DNA from 3 places in the Cupriavidus phytorum genome. Region 3 is predicted to be linked to each of the others. Evidence: predicted binding sites of a transcription regulator. Region 3 holds the regulator's gene; each other region holds the start of a gene.
What was found. Region 3 encodes FNR, which switches genes on or off when oxygen is low (the NO sensors DNR and NnrR bind a similar motif). Its sites were predicted from a motif close to TTGATNNNNATCAA; they were not measured.
Positions count from the first base shown of each region.

Region 1: a site for FNR is predicted at 1,700-1,713, ahead of hemN (oxygen-independent coproporphyrinogen III oxidase). Genes of this name have one in related genera too.
Region 2: a site for FNR is predicted at 2,226-2,239, ahead of ubiU (ubiquinone anaerobic biosynthesis protein UbiU). Genes of this name have one in related genera too.

Region 1 is NZ_QKZN01000012.1:70,909-76,362, forward strand. It holds gene C7416_RS24065 (c-type cytochrome) at 1-87, shown strand, start outside; gene hemN (oxygen-independent coproporphyrinogen III oxidase) at 167-1,624, opposite strand; gene C7416_RS24075 (ABC transporter substrate-binding protein) at 1,921-2,964, shown strand; gene C7416_RS24080 (UvrD-helicase domain-containing protein) at 2,988-5,102, opposite strand; gene C7416_RS24085 (glycine zipper 2TM domain-containing protein) at 5,385-5,454, shown strand, end outside.
Region 2 is NZ_QKZN01000001.1:106,756-112,209, forward strand. It holds gene C7416_RS00495 (hypothetical protein) at 1-888, shown strand, start outside; gene C7416_RS00500 (NAD(P)H-dependent flavin oxidoreductase) at 974-2,131, opposite strand; gene ubiU (ubiquinone anaerobic biosynthesis protein UbiU) at 2,404-3,474, shown strand; gene C7416_RS00510 (U32 family peptidase) at 3,548-4,480, shown strand; gene ubiT (ubiquinone anaerobic biosynthesis accessory factor UbiT) at 4,477-4,941, shown strand; gene C7416_RS00520 (histidine kinase N-terminal 7TM domain-containing protein) at 4,949-5,454, opposite strand, start outside.
Region 3 is NZ_QKZN01000002.1:351,874-357,327, reverse strand. It holds gene rluB (23S rRNA pseudouridine(2605) synthase RluB) at 1-356, opposite strand, end outside; gene scpB (SMC-Scp complex subunit ScpB) at 362-1,183, opposite strand; gene C7416_RS07035 (sulfite exporter TauE/SafE family protein) at 1,770-2,528, opposite strand; gene fnr (fumarate/nitrate reduction transcriptional regulator Fnr) at 2,606-3,331, shown strand; gene C7416_RS07025 (hypothetical protein) at 3,386-3,631, opposite strand; gene C7416_RS07020 (FixH family protein) at 3,628-3,837, opposite strand; gene ccoG (cytochrome c oxidase accessory protein CcoG) at 3,881-5,353, opposite strand; gene ccoP (cytochrome-c oxidase, cbb3-type subunit III) at 5,403-5,454, opposite strand, start outside.

The DNA.
Region 1 (5,454 bases), on a different contig from region 3:
GGCGTGATGCCGCCCAAGGGCGGCTATGCCGGCCCGGACGCCGACGTGATCGCCGCGTCGGACTACATGGCCAACGCCGCCAAGTAAGCCGGTCTGACACCCACAAAAAACCCGCGCATTTCGCGCGGGTTTTTTTTCGCCCAGCGGCCAGGATCGATATTTCGGGTTACACCACACGCGAGTAGCGCGGCACGATGCGGACCGGCTGGGCGCCGTCGTTGGCGGCGCGTGTGCCGCTGTCGAAGGGCCGGGCTGCGTCGTCGCGCAGGTAGCGGTCGAACACCATCGCCACGCGGCGCACCAGCAGCCGGCCCAGCGGCGTCACCGTGATGCGGCCGGGCTCGCGGCACACCAGTCCGTCGGTGGCCAGGCGCTCCAGTTCGGCCAGTTCCGCGGCAAATGCCTCGTCGAAATCGATGCCATGGCGCGCCTCGATGGCAGGGAGATCGAGCACGCCATTGCACATCAGGTCGCCAATGAGCTCGCGCCGCAGGTGGTCGTCCGCCGTCATCGCCACGCCCCGCGTCAGCGGCAGACGGCCCTGGTCGAGCGCGCCGTAGTAGTCGTCGAGCGTGCGCGCGTTCTGCACGTAGCGCCCCGCGATCGCGCCGATCGCCGAGATGCCGAGGCCGACCTGATCATGGCCGGCGTGCGTCGAATAGCCCTGGAAGTTGCGCTGCAGCCGGCCCTCGCGCTGGGCCACGGCGAGGTCGTCGTCGGGCAGCGCGAAATGGTCCATGCCGATATAGACATAGCCCTCGGCGGTCAGCCGCTCGATGGTCGAGACCAGGATGTCGAGCTTCTCGCCGGCCGGCGGCAAGGCGTTTTCGTCGATGCGGCGCTGCGGCTTGAACACGTGCGGCAGGTGGGCATAGCTGTAGACCGAGAGCCGGTCCGGACGCAGCGCCAGCACCTGGTCGATGGTGCGGCCGAAGCGCGCCGCGGTCTGGTGCGGCAGGCCGTAGATCAGGTCCAGGCTGACCGAGCGGAAGCCCAGCGCGCGCGCGGCATCGACCACGGCGCGGGTCTCCGCGAACGGCTGGATGCGGTGGATGGCCTGCTGCACCTCGGGGTCGAAATCCTGCACGCCCAGGCTGACGCGGTTGAAGCCCAGCTCGGCCAGCAGCGCCATGCGGTCCTGGTCGACGCGGCGCGGATCGATCTCGATCGAGTGCTCGCCGTCGGCCGCCAGCGCGAAATGCGTGTTCAGCAGCGCCATCACGCGACGCATTTCCTCCGGGTTGAGGAAGGTCGGCGTGCCGCCGCCCCAATGCGACTGGATCACCTGCCGGCGCTCGCCCAGCCGCCCGGCGACCAGCGCCATCTCGCGCCCCAGGTAGCTGACGTAGCGCGCACTGCGGCCGTGGTCGCGGGTGATGATTTTGTTGCAGCCGCAGTAGTAGCAGATGTTCTCGCAGAACGGGATATGCAGGTATAGCGACAGCGGTGCCGGCGCGGCGGCGCGGCAAGCGTCGAGCGCATCGTGGTACAGCGACAGGTCGGGGCCGTTGTGGAAGCGGTCGGCGGTCGGATACGAGGTATAGCGCGGGCCGTTGCCGTCGATACGCCCGGCCAGCGCGCGGAAATCAGAGAGTGCGCGACGGTCGAGCGCGTGGGAAGTCATGGCAGACGGGTTCATGGGGGCGCGGGGGAATGGGTGTGCGACACGTCATCGTAGGACCGGGCCGGCGCCCGCAGCTTGACCGCCGTCAAGCGCGGGCGTGAGCCCAGCGACACCGCTGCCGCCAGGCTGCCCGCGCACGTCACATTGGCGTCATGGGTGCCGGGTACGCTGCGCGCCACCGCGCCCGCGTGCGATCCGTCACCGTGCCAGCCATGCCCAGTTCCCGCCGACCGTACCCGCCCACGCCGTACCCACCGCTGCGCTGTCACCCGCCGGCACATGCCGGCCGGCGCCGGATGCTTGCCGCGACCGGCATGGCGCTGGCGCTGCCTGCGTTGGCTCAACTGGCCCAGGCGCCGCGTACGGTGGTGGTCGGGCATCTGGTCGACCGCAACGGCGCGCAGTCCGACCTGGCGCGCGACTACCTGGCCGGCGCCAAGGTCCTGTTCGACGCCGTCAACGCCGCCGGCGGGCCGGTGCGGATCCAGCATGTGGTGCGCGATGCGGACCCGGATCCGCGCCGCGCGCTGGCGCAGGCAGTGTCGCTGGCCGATACCGAACATGCGGGGCTGCTGTTCGGCCCCGGCGACCGGCTGCTGCCCGTGCTGGCGTCATCGACCGAACTGGCGCGGCGCGGCATGCAGATCGTCGCACCGCTGTCGGGGCTGGCGCTGGCCGCCGACAATGTCTGGTACACGCGGGCCGACTACCAGGCCGAACTCGACGCCGCCGCGCAACAGTTGCGCGGCTACGGTCTGACGCAGATCGCGCTGGCGGTGGCGCCGGATTTCGCGCTGTCGTCGCTGGCCCGGCTGGAGGCGCAGGCCGGCACCCGCGCGGTGCTGCTGGAAGGCAGCGGCGAAGCCGCGGCGCGGCGCATCGCGGCAACGCGTCCGGGCGCGGTGATCGTCGCCGGCGACACCCTGGCCTATGCCGAGCTGGGCCGCGCGCTGGCGGTGCAGGGGTGGTACGGCTTCCTGGTCGGGCTGTCCGCGGTCAGTGCCAATGCCGCGCGCGAGATCCTGGGTCGCGGCTACGCCGGCGGGATGGTGCTGACCCAGGTCGCGCCGGGCCCGCAGCAGGCAACGTTGCGGGTGGTGAAGGAGCATGTGGCGCGCATGAAGCAGTACCTGGACGAGCCGCCGTCGCCGGCGACACTGGCCGGTTATATCGGCGCCGCCTGGCTGGCGCGCGCGTTGCAAGGGATGCGCGCGGGCGGCGCGGCGGAACTGCGGCGCGCGCTGCAGTGCCGCGTCGACGTGGGCGACTTCACGCTCGACTTCACGCGCGGACAGCGCGGCTCGCAGTACGTCACGCTGGCGGTGTCGGGCGCGCGCTAGGGCTTCGATCGCGCGCGTGCGGCTCAGCCGGCGGCCGCCTTGCCGCCGCTGCTCCCGCTGCCCCCGTTCCCGAGCAGCGCCTTGAGCGCGCCCAGTCGGTCCTTGGGGCTCATCGCCGGGGTCGCGTCGACCGGCGCGGGCGCCTCTTCCAGCTTCATCTCGCCGATAAAGCGCGACGGCTGGCACGAGTAGGTCTCGCGCGCGCGCTTGCGCTTCTTGCACCAGCTGACATGCAGGCTGCGCTGCGCGCGCGTGATGCCCACGTACATCAGGCGCCGTTCTTCCTCGATCTTCTCGTCGCTCATGTCCTCGTCCTCGCGGCAATGGGGCAGGATGCCCTCCTCCACGCCGACCAGGAACACATGCGGATATTCCAGCCCCTTGGACGCATGCAGCGTGGACAGCCGCACCGCGTCGGGGTCTTCCTCGCGGCCCTCGAGCATGCTCATCAGCGCCACGGTCTGGGTCAGTTCCAGCAGGTTCTTGCCATCGCTGCCGAAGCCGTCGGCGGTGTCGAAGCCGGTCGCTTCGTCGCCGTCCGCGCCCTCGGGCTTGGTCCCCTTGCGCTTCAGCCAGTCGAGGAATTCCAGCGTATTGGTCCAGCGCGACTGCGCCTGCCGTTCGTCGAAGCTGTCGTACAGGTAGGCCTCGTAGTGGATGCCTGCCATCAGGTCGTCGAGCACCTCGGTGGCCGGGTCCTTCGCCGCGCGCTCGGCCAGCCGCACCATCGATTCGCAGAACACCCGCAGCGGCTCCAGCTGGCGCGGCTGCAGCTTGCCCTCGATGCCGCCCATCATCGCCGCCTCGAACAGCGACACCTTGGCCTGGCCGGCGAAGGTGCCCAGCACCTCGAGCGTGGTGTTGCCGACGCCGCGCCGCGGTGTGGTGATGGCGCGGATAAAGGCGGGATCGTCGTCGGGATTGGCGATCAGGCGCAGGTAGGCGCAGATGTCCTTGATCTCGGCCTTGTCGAAGAAGCTCTGGCCGCCCGACAGCACGTAGGGGATGCGCTCGCGCCGCAGGATCTGCTCGAACAGCCGCGCCTGGTGGTTGCCGCGGTACAGGATGGCGTAGTCGCGGAATTGCGCGCGGCGCTCGAACTTGTGCGCCGACAGGCGGAACACCACCGACTCGGCCTCGTGCTCCTCGTCGTTCATCGGGTGGATGGCGATGGGGTCGCCCATGCCGTGCTCGCTCCACAGCTTCTTGTCGAACAGCTTGGGATTGTTGGCGATGACGGCGTTGGCGGCTTCCAGGATGCGCACGGTGGAGCGGTAGTTCTGCTCCAGCTTGATCACCTTCAGGTCCGGGAAGTCGGTCTGCAGCCCGCGCAGGTTGTCCAGCGTGGCGCCGCGCCAGCCATAGATGGCCTGGTCGTCGTCGCCCACCGCGGTGAAGGCCGGCGCGCGCAAGTGGGAGCCGCCCGCCAGCAGCTTGAGCAGCTGGTACTGGCAGGCGTTGGTGTCCTGGTATTCGTCGACCAGGAAGTAGCGCAGGCGGTTCTGCCACTTGAGCCGGACCGCTTCGTCGCGCGCGAACAGTTCCGCCGGCAGGCGGATCAGGTCGTCGAAATCCACCGCCTGGTAAGCGTTCAGCGTGGCGACGTAGTTGCGGTAGACCAGCGCGGCCTGGTGCTCGTCGGCATTGGCGGCCTGCGCGATCGCGGCCTCGGGATCGACCATGCCGTTCTTCCACAGCGAGATCGTGCTCTGCACGCCGCGGATCAGCTTCTTGTCGGTGGTGCCGAGCTGCTCCTGGATCAGGCCGAAGCAGTCGTCCGAATCCATGATCGAGAACTGCGGCTTCAGGCCGACGTGCTCGGCTTCCATGCGCAGGATCTGCACGCCCAGCGAGTGGAAGGTGCAGACCGTCAGCTGCTTCAGCGGAATGCGTTTGCCCTCGCGCGTGGTCTTGCCCTCCATCAGCTTGCCGATGCGCTCCTGCATTTCCTTGGCCGCCTTGTTCGTAAACGTGACGGCGGCGATATGGCGCGGCTCGAAGCCCTTGTCCTCGATCAGATGCGCAATCTTCTGCGTGATCACCCGGGTCTTGCCGGAGCCCGCGCCGGCCAGCACCAGGCAAGGCCCGTCCAGGTAGCGGACGGCTTCGGATTGGGCGGGGTTCAGGCCATGGGTCATGCGGGGCAGGCGTTTGGGGGCAGCGGCGGAATCGACGGAGAACGGCGGCAAGCGGCGTAATTTGCCGGCATCCCGGCAAGGGCGTGCGGCAAAGCTGCCGATGTTAACACGCTCGCCGCGACGGGTCAGTCAGCGCAAGCCGCGCGCGCGGGCCCGGCTGTGTCACGGGCGTAACACTTCGTAAAGCGCGGAGCGAATGGCATAGCGCGACACTCTAATCAGTGTGTCCCCCGGTCCGCCGGATCGCTTGGGCATGCACAAATCATCACATCGGAGCCAACAATGAAAACCCTGCAAACTTTGACCAAGGTGACCCTGATCGGCATGACGGTCGCGGCCTTTGCCGGTTGCG
Region 2 (5,454 bases), on a different contig from region 3:
ACCTTGGGGGGGCTGTGGCGCGTGCCGGTGGCGCAGGCGCTTGGCCTGCATATGGCGTGGGCGCTGGGCGGCTGGCTTGCGGCGCTGGTCAGCGGGGTCGCGGCTACGGTGCTGCCGATGTTCTGGCAGACGCCGCGCGCGCCGGCGGCGCTGGCGCGCTGGCTGCCGCTGGGGCACTGGGCCCCGCTGGCGATGTTCAGCGCTGCGCTGGTGCTGTGGCCAGGGGAACCAGTGCTGGCACGGGCCGCGCTGGTGGTGTGGCTGTCGTTCGTGGCGGTGTTGGGGGCATGCGGGCTCGCCGGCACGCTGCGCGCGCGCCGGCGCCATGATCCATTGTGGCCGTTGTGGCCGGTGGCCTGCGCCAGCATGCTCGGCGCGGCGGTGCTGGGGGCGGCTGCTGTGCTTCTGCCCGGGGTGGCGCTGCGGCTGGCGTGGTGGGCCGGCACGATGGCGCTGGTCGGCGTGGGCGTGCTGCCGGTGACGGCGATGCTGGGCAAGATCGTGCCGTTCCTGGTCTGGCTGCACCTGCGCCGGCTGCTGCCGCCCAGGGCGCGCGTGCCGGCGATGCAGGCGATCGTCGCGCCGGGCCGTCAGCGCGCGCAGGCGTGGCTGCTGCTGGCGGCCTACGCGGTGCTGCTGGCGCTGCCGCTGGCGCCGGCGCTGCTGGCCCGCGTCGGCGGGCTGCTGCTGGCGGGTGCCAATGCGTGGCTGGGATGGCAATTGCTGGCGGCGCTGCGGTGCATGCGGCGGATGCGCAAGTGTGGTGGGTTGCCGCCGCGTGTTGTGGATGGGATTGGCGTGCCGCCGGTTTGCTCCCCTCTCCCGCTTGCGGGAGTGGCGCCGGGGGAGAGGGCGGGCGCTGGCATACCGACGCGCCCGACTTCGTAGAGACTCCGGCCCTCTCCCCACCCCTCTCCCGCAAGCGGGCGAGGGGAGCCTTGTTCGGGCGGCGGTGGCAATCGAGACGCTGCGGTCAGGCGGCTGCCAGCCCGGCAGGTTTTTCCCCTGTCAGCAGATAGTGGATCAGCTCCGCCACCGGCCGGATGGCTTCGCCAAACGGCAGCGCGCCGCGGCCGCGGAAGAACAGGCCGCGTTCGACGTCGCCGCGCACGGCCTGCGCCAGCTTCAGGTCGATACAGAACTGGCCGATGCGCGCGATGCCGTCGCGCAAGCCGCAGGCCTGCAGGCAATCGAATCCTTCCAGGCATTCGCGCACGCGCGCGCGGCGCTGCAGGCGCGCTTCGCTCGACAGGTAGCGCTGCAGCCATGGCGTCAGCACCGCGCGCGCGGGCAGGCCGGCGACGCTGGTGAATTCGCGCAGGGTTTCGGGCCGCGCGGTGGCCAGCACTTGCTTGAAGGCCGGATGGGCATCGCATTCCTCGGTCACGGCGAAGGCCGTGCCCAGCTGCACCGCGGCGGCGCCTTCGCCCAGCCAGTGGCGCACCTTGGCGTGACTGTCGATGCCGCCGGCCAGGATCAGCGGGATGCTGTCCCAGGCCAGGCCCAGCTGCGCGAACAGTTCGCGGCATTCGCCCAGCACGCGCGAGAACGAGAAGCGCGGCTCGGACAAGTCCTGGATGGTGGCCGCACCCAGGTGGCCGCCGGCGTGCGCAGGGTGTTCGACCACGATGGCGTCGGGCAGCCGGCCCTTCTTCATCCAGCGGCGCAGCACCAGGCCGATGCCGCGCGCCTCGGACAGGATCGGGATCAATGCCACCCTGGGATGGCCGGCGGTGAGTTCGGGCAGGTCCAGCGGCAGCCCGGCGCCCATGACGATGGCATCGGCGCCGCTTTCGCAGGCTTGCCGCACCAGCGCCGCGTGCGAGCCGACCGCCTTCATCACGTTGACGGCGATCAGGCCGCGGCCCTCGGAGGCGGCGCGCGCGGCGCGGATCTCGCGGTCCAGCGCCTCGAGGTTGGCGGCTTCGATGGCGGGCTTGTCACGGCTGCCGCGCGTGCGGGCCATCAGGTCGGGGTGGTGGTGGCGCAGGTCGATGCTGGCGATGGTGCCGACGCCGTTTTCGCGCGCGACCGCGCCTGCCAGCCGGTGCGCCGAGATGCCGATGCCCATGCCGCCCTGCACGATCGGCAGCAGGCGGCGGCCGCCCAGCTTGAGCCAGGGGTGATTCATAAACGGGTCTCCGGAAGAGGATGGACGCCAGGCCGCACGGCGGCCCTGGCGCGGGGATGACGCGCAAGCGTGGCACAGCGGCACGGGCCTGCGTTTGCCGCAGGTCAACCCTGGCCGGCTGGCCTGCCATCGGCCTACGCCGACTGGCATAGCCCGTCGCGGCCGGGGTGCCTTTGGCGTGGGTTTGCGCACGGTCAAGCCCCTGCCGCGGGCGCTTGGCTAGCATCGGCCGCTGTCTTCCTTCCCCCGCGCCGCCGCCGGCGCCATCACCGATGACCAGTTCCACTCCCGCCCGATCCGACGCCCCATCGGACGCCCCGTTGGCCGCCGCGTGCGCGCCGCGCCGCCCGCAGCTGGTTGCGCCCGCCGGCTCGCTGGCGGCGCTGCGCGTGGCTTTGCAGCACGGCGCCGACGCGGTCTACCTGGGGCTGCGCGACGCCACCAACGCGCGCAACTTCGGCGGCCTGAACTTCACCGAGGCCGACATCCGCACCGGCGTGGCCGAAGCCCATGCGCGCGGCGCCGAGGTGCTGTTCGCCATCAACACCTTTGCGCAGATGGGCGCGGTGGCGCAGTGGCACCGCGCCGTCGATGCGGCCGCTGACCTTGGCGCCGATGCCGTGATCATGGCCGACGCGGGCCTGATGGGCTATGCCTGCACGCGCCATCCGGACTTGCGGTTGCACTTGTCGGTGCAGGGTTCGGCCACGCATGCCGATGCCATCGAGCTGATGCGCGAGCGCTTCAATATCCGGCGCGTGGTGCTGCCGCGCGTACTGTCGCTGGCGCAGATCGGCAAGCTGGCGCGCCAGACCAGCGTCGAGCTGGAGGTGTTCGGCTTCGGCAGCCTGTGCGTGATGGCCGAGGGGCGTTGCCTGCTGTCGTCGTATGCCACCGGCGATTCGCCCAACAACAAGGGTGTGTGCTCGCCCGCGCATGCGGTGCGCTGGACCGAGCAGGGCGGCACCATGCAGGCGCGGCTGTCGGGCATCCTGATCGACAGCTACGCGCCTGGCGAGCCGGCCGGCTATCCGACGCTGTGCAAGGGCCGCTTCGAGGTCGAGGGCGAGCGCGGCTACGTGCTGGAGGAGCCGACCAGCCTGAATGCGCTGTCGCTGCTGCCGGCGCTGATCGACATGGGCATTGCTGCGATCAAGATCGAAGGACGCCAGCGCAGCCCGCGCTATGTCGGCGACGTGGTCGGCGTGCTGCGCGCGGCGATCGACGCCGCCTGCGCCGATCCGGCCCGCTTCGCGCCGCGCCAGGAGTGGCAGGGCACGCTGGGACGCCATGCCGAAGGCGACCAGGTGACGCAGGGCGCCTATGACCGCCCCTGGCGCTGACACCATGACATCCACCTGCCTGTATCCCGACATGCGGGACATGCGGGACATGCCGGCCACGATGGAGCTCTTTATGCCACACACCGCCGCGGCCGCGATGCCGCATGCCGCCGCGATGCCCGGCTTCGGCATCGCCCTGGGCCCGCTGCTGTACTACTGGCCGCGCGAAGCCGTGCTGCAGTTCTATGCGTCGGTCGCCGACGCGCCGGTCGACCGCGTCTACCTGGGCGAAACCGTCTGCACGCGCCGCCACGAAATCCGCCATGCGCAATGGCTGGAGATTGCGCAGATGCTGCGCGATGCCGGCAAGGAGGTGGTGCTGTCCACGCCGGTGCTGGTCGAGTCCGATACCGATATCGCCTGGATGCGGCGCGTGTGCGCGCAGGACGATTACCTGGTCGAGGCCAACGATCCCGGCGCGGTGCGATGCATGGGCGGGCGGCCCTTCGTCGGCGGCCCGCATCTGAACGCCTACCATGCCGATACGCTGGCGTGGCTCGCCGGCCTGGGCGCGGTGGGCTGTGTCGCGCCGGTGGAGATGGACGGCACCACGCTGGCCGCGCTGGCAGCGGCGCGGCCAGCCGGCATGCAACTGGAAGCCTTTGTCTGGGGCCGCCTGCCGCTGGCGTTCTCGGCGCGCTGCTTTACCGCGCGCCACCATCGCCTGCGCAAGGACAGCTGCGAGTTCCGCTGCATGGACTATCCCGATGGCCTGGTCGCCGCGACCGGCGAAGGGCAGGCGTTCTTCACGCTGAACGGGGTGCAGACGCAGAGCGCCACTTGCCTGGACCTGTGCGCCGAGGCGCCGGAAATGGCGCGGATGGGGGTGGGGATGCTGCGCGTCAGCCCGCATTCATCCGGTACGCTCGCGGTGGTGCAGCAGCTGGCGGCGATCCGCGCCGGGCAGCGCGCGCCCGCTGCCAGCGGCATCACGCCGGCCGGTGCCGAGCCATGCAATGGCTACTGGCACGGCCGCGCCGGCATCGCCTGGGAGGCCCCGGCATGAGCGCGCTGCACAAGCTGATCGCCGGCGTGCACCGGCGCCTGCCGGCCCGCGCGCGGGCGCTGCCGCTGGTGGCGGCGCTGGAGCTGGCGCGCCGCGCCGGCTGGCTGGAGCCGCCCGCGGCGCTGGACGGACATGCCTTCCTGCTGACGGTGCAGGACCTGGAGCTGGCCGTGCCGTTCCGCTGCGAAGGCGGGCGCTTCCGCGCCGGCAGCACCGACGCCGAGCCCGCGCTGACGCTGCGTGCCTGCGCGGTGGACTACCTGCGCCTGCTGGGCGGCGAGGCCGACACCGACACGCTGTTCTTCCAGCGCCGGCTGGTCATCAGCGGCGATACCGCTCTCGGGCTCGAGGTCAAGTACTGGCTCGATGCGGCGCCGCGGCCGGCGTGGGTCAGCCAGGCCGCGGCGCGGCTGGTGGCGCTGCATGGCGCCACCGTGGGCCGGGCCGGCGCCGCTTCCTGAGCGCGGCTCAGGCGTCGCCGTCCAGCATGAAGCGGTTGCGCCCGGCGCGCTTGGCGCGGTACATCGCGCTGTCGGCGCGGTGCAGCAGCGGCTCCAGCCGCGGCGCTTCGGGCACGGCCCAGACCGCGCCAACGCTGATGGTCACCACTGGCTGCACCGGCGTGCCCTGGTGCGCGATGCCCAGCTCGCGCACCGCGGCCACCATGCGGCGCCCGAGCTCGCGGGTCTCGTCACGGCTCGCGCCGGGCAGCACCGCGGCGAACTCCTCGCCGCCCAGGCGCGCGCAGAACTGCTCGCCGTGCAGTACACCGCTGAGGGCGCCGGCAATCTGCCGCAGGCAATCGTCGCCGGCCATGTGGCCATGCAGGTCGTTGTATTGCTTGAACTGGTCCACGTCCAGGATCAGCAGCCCCAGCGGCTGGCCGCGCTCGCACGCGCGCGTCACGGCGGCAATCGACTCGCGCTGGAAGTAGCGGCGGTTGCGGATGCCGGTCAGGGCGTCGATGTCCAGGT
Region 3 (5,454 bases):
TTGCTGCCGCCCTGGCTGCCCTGCCCGCCCTGCACGCCCTCGCCCGTCTTGCGCTTGCCGCGGCCGCGCTGGCCGCCGCGCCCGGCACCGGCGGCGCCCGCGCCGGCGGTGGCACCCGCCTCGCCGGCATCGCCCTGGCCGGCCGCGCCGGCGCCTTCGGCGCCCTCGGCGCGGTCCTGCGCCGCCTGGCGGCGGGATGCCACCAGGTTCCTCAGACCGCGGCGCAGCCCCTTGCGGCGGGGCGCGGCGTCGCTGCCCGTTCCGGGTTCTGCGGCGCCGGTGTCGGCGGATGCGCCCGCATGGCGGGCGTCTTGCTCAACGGAATCAGACAAGATATTCACTATCGGATGTTGCATGTTGTTCAGTTCGGCACGCGCTCGTCGTGCTCGCTCGGGTGCGGCGGGATGCCGTCGTCCGGCAGCTGTTCCCGCGCCCCGCCCGGAGAAGTTGCGGCCGGTTCGGTGGCATCGCCCGCACCCGCCTCAACCACCGTGTCGGCGGCCGGCTGCGCGTCAAAGCCATCGGCGCCGTCTTCGGGCGCTGCGGGTTCGCTTTCAGGCGCCGGCGCCGGCTCGGCAAAGGCTTCCTCGTCGGCGCTGGCCGGCTTGTTCGCCGCCAGGTCCTCGAAGTTGATCGCCTGCTGCTCCAGCAAGGCGGCCTGCGCCTGCGCCTGGGCGTCCTCCAGCGGCGGCAGTTCGTCCAGCGTGCGCAGCCCGAGGTCGTCCAGGAAGGCCTTGGTGGTGGCATACAGCGCCGGGCGGCCCGGCACGTCGCGATGGCCAATGACCTCGATCCAGCTGCGGTCCTCGAGCTTCTTGATCACTTCCGTGCTGACCGTCACGCCGCGGATTTCCTCGATATCGCCGCGGGTCACCGGCTGGCGGTAGGCGATGATCGCCAGGGTCTCCATCACCGCACGCGAGTATTTTGGCGGTTTTTCCGGATTCAGGCGGTCGAGGTATTCCCGCATTTCGGGCCGGCTCTGGAACCGCCAGCCGCTGGCCAGCGCCACCAGCTCGACGCCGCGCGGGCGCCAGTCCTGGCGCAGTTCGTCCAGCAGCACGCGGATGGTGTCTGCGCCGACGTCATCGTCGAACAGGCGGCGCAGATCGTTGACACGCAACGGTTCCTGCGCGCAGATCAGCGCCGTCTCGAGGACGATCTTCGCCTCTTGGGTATTCATGTTGATGGTGTGCAGCCTGTCTTTGCACCTGCTCCCGGACGGATCCGGGGCACCGGAGATTTTGGATACAGCGGTGCCAAAGCCACCGCCATCTCATTGCGCAGCGAGCCGGATACCTGCCGTACCCAGGCCGTGCACTTCCCTTTCTTTGCATCGAGTTGCCGGGGCTTCCGGCAGGAGATCGTCCGCATGCCGTCATGGATCGGCCAGCGAACCTCTTGCGTCGCTCGTCCGCACAAACGGACATCGCGGTCGGCGAACTGAACGCCTCGGACGCAAGAAAATACGGGTATCGGGAGCAAGGCCGGCATCTACCACGCCGCAGCGCCAACCGGACTTTTGAACCAGATCTTTTGAACCGGATGGACCGCGGGGACTGGCGCTCATCGAAAGCCTTCCGCTTCCCGCGTCCCGAGCGCGCCTTCGGATAGGAAGACCACCAGGCGCTGCTCGCCGCTGCTTACCGCAGCCTGTCTGACTCCGCGCGATACCGCAATGCAGGCGATTGTATGGCATTCCCGGCTCCGCCTGCAACCACCATCCTGCTTGCGCGGGGTGCCAACGCCGCAGGATGCCCCGTGCCGCATCAAAACACCAGACAGAAGCCCTGTTCCGCCAGCGAATGTGGCAGCAGCACCGCTCGGGCGATGCCAAGACCTCCGAACGCCATCACGGCAAGACCCGCGCCCAGGCGCACGCCCGGTCGCCGCGACCACAGTCTCAGATAGCCGGACAGCCCGGACAGCACCAGCAGGTTCGGCAGCGTGCCAAGCCCGAACACGCCCATTACCAGCGCGCCCGAACCGGCATTGCCCGCCAGCAGCGCCAGCGTCAGCGCGCCGTAGACCATGCCGCACGGTACCAGCCCCCAGGCCAGGCCCACGCCATAACGCCGTGCCAGCCCCCCGCGCGCCCGCACGAAGGCCGGCATCGCGCCGGCGAGTCCACCGAGCCGGCCGGCCACCGCAGTGCCGGCACGCGCCGCCATCCGCTCCAGCCAGTTCACGGTAAAGGTGCTGCCGCGCAGGAGACGCCAGCCCGACCACAGCAGCATCAGGCTGCCTGCACCGAACAGCCAGCGCTGCACCGGCAGGTAATCCTGCTTCCACGCGGTTGCGCCGGCGGCGCCCAGCGCGGCACCGAGCAGCATATAGGTGGTAATCCTGCCAAAGTGCATCACCAACAACTCGCCAAGCCATGCAGTGCGGCTGCGCACCAGGCTGACCGGCGCTGCCTTGCCGCGCCGCTGCTCCACGGCCAGCGCCACCCCGCCGCACATGGCGGCGCAGTGCACGCCGCCCAGCAGAGCGAGCAGGAAAACGCTGATCAATACTCCAAATGTCAATTCTGTCTCCCTGCCGCATCACATCGCACGGTAAAATGACCATATCGTGCCCCGCTGCCATTTCTAGCAGGTTCCAATTGCTCACCTCCATCCCCATTACCGAGATGTCACCCCGCTGCTCCACCTGTGCGATGGGACAGCTGTGCCTCCCGGTCGGCATGTCGCAGCAAGACCTTGCCAAGATCGACACGCTGGTGCAGGAACGCATCCGCGTGCACAAGGGGGAAACCCTCTATCGCATGGGTGACCCGCTCACTGCGGTCTACGCCATCCGCTTCGGTACGCTCAAGACGCATGTGACCACCGAAGACGGGCGCTCCCAGATTACCGGGTTCCACCTGCCCGGCGAAATCGTCGGACTCGACGGCCTGGGCGAGATGCAGCATGCATCCGATGCGACCGCGCTCGAAGACACCGAGGTATGCGTGGTCCGCATGAACGACCTGCAGACGCTGTCGGCCGACCTGCCTTCGCTGCAACAGCAGTTCCTGCGCCTGATGGGCAAGGAAATCACCCATGACCAGCTGATGCTGGTCACGCTCGGCTCGATGCGCGCCGAGGAGCGCCTGGCCGCCTTCCTGATCAACCTGTCGGAACGGCTGTCCGCGCGCGGTTATTCTGCGTCCGAGTTTGTGATGCGCATGAGCCGCGAAGAGATCGGCAGCTACCTCGGGCTGAAGCTCGAGACCGTCAGCCGCCTGTTCTCGCGCTTCGCCGAAGCCGGGCTGATCCAGATTCGCCAGCGGCATGTCAAGCTGATCGACATCGACGGCATCAAGCAACTCTACAGCCGTAGCTGCTGAGCCACCGCGGCGTTGCCGCGCCCCCTGCGGCGCCGGCAACGCGGTGCTCCTTCCCTATTCCAGTTCGTCCGTATCCGACAGCCGCGTCGGCATGGTGTACAGCGTCAGCCCGCTGGACAACGCGCAGAACACCCACGCCAGCAGGAAGCTGACGGTATAGACCGACTCGCGCGACGATTCGATCGGGTGGCCGAAGAATTTCAGGTCGCCCGGATCGACGACGGAAAACACCGTCGCCGTCGCCAGGCCAGCCATCAGGAAGCCCGGCCACAGCACCCACATCAGCCAGCGCAACCTCATGGCTGTCTCGCTGCCGCGGACCTGGGCGACACCGCTTCCACCTTCTCGACCACCAGGCCATGCCGCGCCGCGCCCTGCACCGGCAGGTCGGGATGCGCCGACGCCAGCCAGATCGTCACGCCGCACGCCACCATGGCCACCAGCGGACCGGCCATCAGCAGCCACGGCCACGGTTCCTTCCACCACGGATTGCCTTGCTGACTCATCTTGCCCCCTTCGTCCTGGCGACTACGTCAGAGTCGCCTAGCTTCACAAATCGCGCGGCACGATAAAACTGGTGGATTGCCGGATTTCGGCATGCCCCTGCTCCGTGCCTTCGCTCGTTACCGTTACGTTGATCTTGTGCGTGCCCTGCCTGGCGGCCTCGATCGGCACGCGGATGCGGATCGGCAGCAGCCGGTTGGAGGTTGGCGCCAGTGATTCGGCCTGCTGGTCGTATTCGACGGTCAGGTCCTTCAGTTCATCGCTGTCGGCGCGCACGCGGATATGCATCGGCGCTTCGGTGGTGTTGATCAACTGCAGCCGATAGACGTTCTCGATCCAGCGTCCTTCCACCTCCCGGCCCAGCGCACCGCGATCGCGGATGATGTCGACCTTCAGCGGCGTGCGCAGCATGATCGACGCCATGAACCCCGCCAGCAGCGCCACCCAGATCACCGAGTAGATGATGACGCGCGGACGCAGCAGGCGCTTGCGCGATGCCGCAGCGGACAGGCCCTTGCGCATCGCGTTTTCCGAGGTGTACCGGATCAGCCCGCGCGGGTAGTCCATCTTGTCCATGACCTGGTTGCAGGCATCGATGCAGGCGCCGCAGCCGATGCATTCGTACTGCAGGCCGTCGCGGATGTCGATGCCGGTCGGGCACACCTGCACGCAGATGCTGCAGTTGACGCAATCGCCAAGCCCGGCCTGGTGATGGTCGGTCTTGCGCGAGCGGCTGCCGCGCGGCTCGCCCCGGCCGACGTCATAGGTCACGACATAGGTGTCGCGGTCCACCATCACGCTCTGGAAACGCGCGTAGGGGCACATGTACTTGCACACCTGCTCGCGCATGAAGCCTGCGTTGCCCCACGTGGCGAACGCGTAGAACAGCATCCAGAACGCCTGCCAGGGACCCAGCGACAGCGCCAGCACTTCGCCGCCCAGCTCGCGGATCGGCGCAAAGTAGCCGATGAACGTGAAGCCGGTCCACAGTGCGATCAGCACCCATAGGAAATGCTTGGTTGCCTTGATGCGGAATTTGCGCAGGCTCCACGGATCCCCGTCGAGGCGGATGCGGGCGATGCGGTCGCCTTCGACCCGCCGCTCGATCCACATGAAGATCTCGGTGTAGACCGTTTGCGGACAGGCGTAGCCACAGAACAAACGCCCCGCGATCGCGGTGAACAGGAACAGCGCCAGTGCAGAGATGACCAGCAGCACCGCCAGGTAGATGACGTCCTGCGGCCACAGCACCAGCCCGAAGATATAGAACTTGCGCTCGCCAAGGTCGAACAGCACGGCCTGGCGTCCGTTCCATTGGAGCCAGGGCGTGCCGTAGTAGATCAGCTGGGTCAGGATCACCAGCCAGACCCGCCAGCTGGAGAACGCGCCCTTCACTGAGCGCGGATAGATTTTGCGGCGGACCTCGTAGAGGGTTTCTTCCGAGGTCTCGCCCGGCGCAGCGGCCGACCGTTGCAGGTCGGCCGCCCGGGCCACTTCTTCGGTCCCGGGCGCATTCATGGGCGAGTTCTCCCGCGAGCCTCGAGCGCTCGCTCACATGAGTCGTCGATCATTGCCCGGCTCCGCCTCCCGTATTGGACAACCCCCACACATAGGCCGTC